Regions from separate parts of the Streptomyces sp. NPDC045967 genome, predicted to be linked through region 1. Evidence: predicted binding sites of a transcription regulator. Region 1 holds the regulator's gene; the other holds the start of a gene.
The links. Region 1 encodes HspR, which represses chaperone genes until heat shock. Its sites were predicted from a motif close to TTGAGNNNNNNNNNCTCAA; they were not measured.
Positions count from the first base shown of each region.

Region 2: the regulator HspR is predicted to act here: its motif matches at 841-859, upstream of lon (endopeptidase La).

Region 1 is NZ_JBWKLE010000004.1:226,465-228,855, reverse strand. Features, by position in the region: gene grpE (nucleotide exchange factor GrpE) at 1-42, shown strand, start outside; gene dnaJ (molecular chaperone DnaJ) at 82-1,263, shown strand; gene AC07FY_RS11010 (heat shock protein transcriptional repressor HspR) at 1,266-1,730, shown strand; gene AC07FY_RS11005 (helix-turn-helix transcriptional regulator) at 1,926-2,391, opposite strand, start outside.
Region 2 is NZ_JBWKLE010000003.1:268,868-271,258, reverse strand. Features, by position in the region: gene lon (endopeptidase La) at 1-818, opposite strand, end outside; gene AC07FY_RS08190 (TnsA-like heteromeric transposase endonuclease subunit) at 1,018-1,662, shown strand; gene AC07FY_RS08185 (hypothetical protein) at 1,638-2,189, shown strand.

The DNA.
Region 1 (2,391 bases):
ACGCCGTCGGCCAAGGACGCGGATGCCCCCGACGAGGGCTGAAGCTGAACCAGTAGCGGTACGAGAGGAGGGACACCGGGGATGAGCACGAAGGACTTCGTGGAGAAGGACTACTACAAGGTCCTCGGTGTCCAGAAGGACGCCACCGAGGCCGAGATCAAGAAGGCGTACCGGAAGCTCGCACGCGAGTTCCACCCGGACGCCAACAAGGGCGACGCCTCGGCCGAGGCGCGCTTCAAGGAGATCTCCGAGGCGAACGACATCCTCGGCGACGCCAAGAAGCGCAAGGAGTACGACGAGGCGCGCGCCCTGTTCGGCAACGGCGGCTTCCGCGCCGGGCCGGGCGGGGCCGGCGGCTCGTTCAACTTCGACCTCGGGGACCTCTTCGGCGGCCAGCAGCCGGGCGGCGCCGCCGGCGGTTTCGGCGGCGGCCTGGGCGATGTCTTCGGCGGCCTGTTCAACCGCGGCGCGGGCCCCGGTGCGGGCACCCGCACCCAGCCGCGCCGCGGTCAGGACATCGAGTCGGAGGTCACCCTCTCCTTCACGGAGGCGGTGGACGGGGCCACGGTCCCGCTGCGGATGTCCTCGCAGGCGCCCTGCAAGGCGTGTTCGGGCACCGGCGACAAGAACGGCACGCCCCGTGTGTGCCCGACCTGCGTCGGCACCGGGCAGGTCTCCCGGGGCAGCGGCGGAGGCTTCTCGCTGACCGACCCCTGTGCGGACTGCAAGGGCCGCGGCCTGATCGCGGAGACCCCCTGCGAGGTCTGCAAGGGCAGTGGTCGGGCCCGCAGTTCGCGCACCATGCAGGTCCGGATCCCGGCGGGCGTCTCCGACGGCCAGCGGATCCGGCTGCGCGGCAAGGGCGCGCCGGGTGAGCGCGGCGGTCCCGCCGGTGACCTCTACGTCGTCGTGCACGTCGGCTCCCACCCGGTGTTCGGCCGCAAGGACGACAACCTGACGGTGACCGTCCCCGTGACGTTCGCCGAGGCGGCGCTGGGCGCCGACATCAGGGTCCCGACCCTGAACGGCCCGCAGGTGACGCTGAAGCTGCCGCCGGGCACCCCCAATGGCCGCACCATGCGGGCCCGCGGCAAGGGGGCGGTCCGCAAGGACGGCACCCGCGGCGACCTGCTGGTGACGGTGGAGGTCGCGGTCCCGACCGAGCTGTCGGACAAGGCCCGCGAGGCGCTGGAGATGTACCGCGATGCGACGGAGTCGCTGGACCCGCGCAGCGCGCTGTTCGAGTCCGCGAAGGGAGCATGACCATGGACGGCCACCGACGACAGTCCTCCCGCCTGGGCGGGGGCTACCAGCTCACCGATGAGACCCCGGTCTACGTGATCTCGGTGGCCGCCCAGCTCTCGGGCCTGCACCCGCAGACCCTCCGCCAGTACGACCGCCTCGGCCTGGTCTCCCCCGACCGCACGGCCGGGCGCGGCCGGCGCTACTCCGCCCGCGACATCGAACTGCTCCGCACGGTGCAGGCGCTGTCGCAGGACGAGGGCATCAACCTGGCGGGCATCAAGCGGATCATCGAGCTGGAGAACCAGGTGGCGGCGCTCCAGCAGCGGGTGGCGGAACTCTCGGCGGCGGTGGACGGCGCGGCGGCCACGCTGCGGGCCCGCGAGGCCCAGGTGCATGCCTCCTACCGGCGCGACCTGGTTCCCTACCAGCCTCCGCAGCCGGGCAACGCCCTGGTCGTCTGGCGACCCAAGCGCCCGGTGGACTGACGGCGGCGGATCCCCGGCGGATCGGCGGTTTTCAGCCAGCGCCGCTATCTGCGAGGCCCCTGCCCGGTAACGGGTGGGGGCCTTCCGTTTGTCTCCGGCGGCAGTGGGTACCCGCCCGGCGCCCGTCGGCGGCGGCCGTGGGTGCGCCCCGGGCCCGCCGGCGTTGGCGTCCGGCGGCGCCCGCGCCGGGTGGGCTCAGTGCTGCCGGTGCTCCGGGGTGTCGAGGATGCCGGACTGGGCGATGAGGAAGCCCAGTTGGGCACGGCTGCCGCTGCCCAGGTAGGCGGCCAGCTTGGCGATGTGGGCCCGGCAGGTGCGTACGTTCATCCCCAGGCGGCGCGCGATGGCCTCGTCCACGTGCCCCTCGACGAGCAGTTGCGCGATGGTGCGCTGGACGCCCGAGACGCCGTCCGGGGCGTGCGTGTAAGTCACTTCCTCGGTCAACGGCACGGCTCGGCGCCACAGTTGCTCGAAGACCTTGATGAGGTAGTCGACGAGCCCGGGGTGGCGCAGCTCCAGCGCCACCGTGCGGTCGTCGCTGGCCGGGATGAAGGCCACGGTCCGGTCGAAGATCATGAGGCGCTCTATGAGCTCTTCCAGGGTGCGGATCTCCGCCTTGCCCGTGGAGATCCGGTCCACGTAGGCGAGGGTGCCCTGGCTG
Region 2 (2,391 bases), on a different contig from region 1:
ACCTCCTTGAGGGCGGCCTCGCGGACCTTCTCGGGGAGGTCGGCGGCCTCGACGCGGCTGCGGTAGTCGTCGGATTCCTCGCCCTCCTTCTCGCCGTTCAGTTCGCGCAGTTCCTTGCGGACGGCCTCGAGCTGGCGGCGGAGCAGGAACTCGCGCTGCTGCTTGTCGACGCCGTCCTGCACGTCCTTGGCGATGGACTCGGCGACGTCCTGCTCGGCGAGGTGGTCGCTGAGCGCCTTGACGGCCAGCCTGAGGCGGGCGACGGGGTCGGCGGTCTCCAGCAGCTCGACCTTCTGCTCGACCGTCAGGAACGGGGAGTAGCCGGAGTTGTCGGCGAGGGCCGACACCCCTTCGATCTGCTGGACCCGGTCGACGACCTGCCAGGCGCCGCGCTTCTTGAGCCAGCTGGTGGCGAGCGCCTTGTACTCCTTGACGAGCTCGGCGACCGCGCCCGGCAGCGGGTCCGGCACGTGCTCCTCGACGGTCTCGCCCTCGACCCAGAGGGCGGCGCCCGGACCGGTGGTCCCGGCGCCGATGCGCACGCGCCCGAGGCCGCGGATGAGCGCGCCGGGGTCGCCGTCGGAGAGCCGGCCCACCTGTTCGACCGTCCCGAGCACCCCCGTTGCGGCGTACTTCCCGTCGATGCGCGGCACGAGCAGCACCCGCGGCTTTCCGGTGCCCGCCGCCGCCTGGGCCGCCTCCACGGCCCCGCGCGCGTCGGCATCGGACAGGTCCAGCGGAACGACCATTCCGGGCAGCACGACCTCGTCGTCGAGCGGGAGCACGGGCAGAGTGAGCGTTACGGACGTCGAAGCCATGATCAACCCTCCGGCAGTGAAGTTGAGCTATGCCGACTCAATGCATCTGCGCCGCCCCTTGTTCCCCACCCTGTGTTCGCCTCCGGCGAACGGAGGGTGAGTGTCCCGTAGTTTCGGATCTTGCATAAGTCAGCTCTGCATTGCACGTGATCTTGCACAGGTCAGCGGGATCTTGCATCGGTGAGTGGGAGTGCTTGTCGTGGCGCGTGCGCTGGGGCAGCTACCGGGTGGGGTGGCGGGGCCGCCACTGGAGGGGTTCGAGGTCGCGTACGTCGCTCCAGGCGGGTCGGAGTTCCGGCGTCCGCTGGCGGCGGTGTGGGCGGTGCGGTTCGAGGATGTGGCGCCGGTGCGCACGTTCGCTTCATACAAGGGTCAGCGGAACTTCCCGGGGTTGTGGTGGTCGTCTACGGTGGGCGGGCACGTCGGGTACGAGTCCTGGCTGGAGCGCGATCATGTGATGCTGCTGGACTTCGATCCATCGGTGGTGGGGATCTCCTCGCAGCCGTTCTGGCTGTTCTGGCGGTCGGAGACGGGCAGGGGTGTCTCTCAAGCGCCGGACTTCTTCGCGCGCCGCAACGACGGCACGGCTGTCGTGATCGACTGCCGTCCGGCGGAGCGTCGTAAGCCCCGGGACTGGGCGAAGTTCGAGGCCACCTGGGCGGGCTGCGGTCAGGTGAGGTGGGAGTTCCGGCTGGTGGGGGCGCCGGATGCGATCACGGTGCGCAATATGTCCGGCACCCCGGCGGCGTGGTGCTCCGGCTTCTACCCCACCACCGCTACGTCTGTCTGCGCCACCGCACCTGGATCGGCCCTCCGGACGTGGACTGGCCCGCGGCCGACCTGAGTGACCTTCCTGACATCGTCCACGCCCAGCGCCGGCACCTTCGCCTCCTGCACCGCCATGCCGTGCCCCTGACGTTCGACGCCGTGCTGACCGCCTTCAGCTTCTGCGGACACATCTGGAACTCCGCTGACGACCACCCCAAGCAGCGCGGCCCCGCCCACATCTGGCACACCTGGGACGCCCGTGCGCGGATGCTGATACCGGATGACCGCTGTGCCTCCGTTTACGACTCGTACAACACATCCAAGCTGTTCGCCGCCGTCTATCCCGAGGCCGTCAGCCTGGCCGCCATCATCGCGTCGCCCTACTGGCGGCGCGTCGCAGACGCGAGAACACCACGGAAGCGTGAGCGCTTCTTCCGGGAGATCAGCCTCCGCGTCATCTACCCCTACGACGACGCCTCCGTGTTCGGCGACTCCGTAGCGCACTGGAGCAACGCCGACTCCTGGCGCCCGCCCTCCCAACCGATACGGACCTACTCACCCCCGAGAGCGACAGGCTCTCCCCCATCGCTTCACCAGGCTTAGTTTCGTCGGCACGAGAAGAGCGCCGCCTGGTTCAGCATCAACAAGCGCAGGGTCGGCTCCACCCTGCTCCGTCACAACCACATCAGGCCTGTCATCACGCGCGAGTGGCCCAGGCCGAAACAGCCCGTGAAAGAGCCGCCCTGGGCGAAGTCCTCCTCGAGATCCGCGCTGCGCAAGCCAAAGCACGAGCCGACGCAGCAGG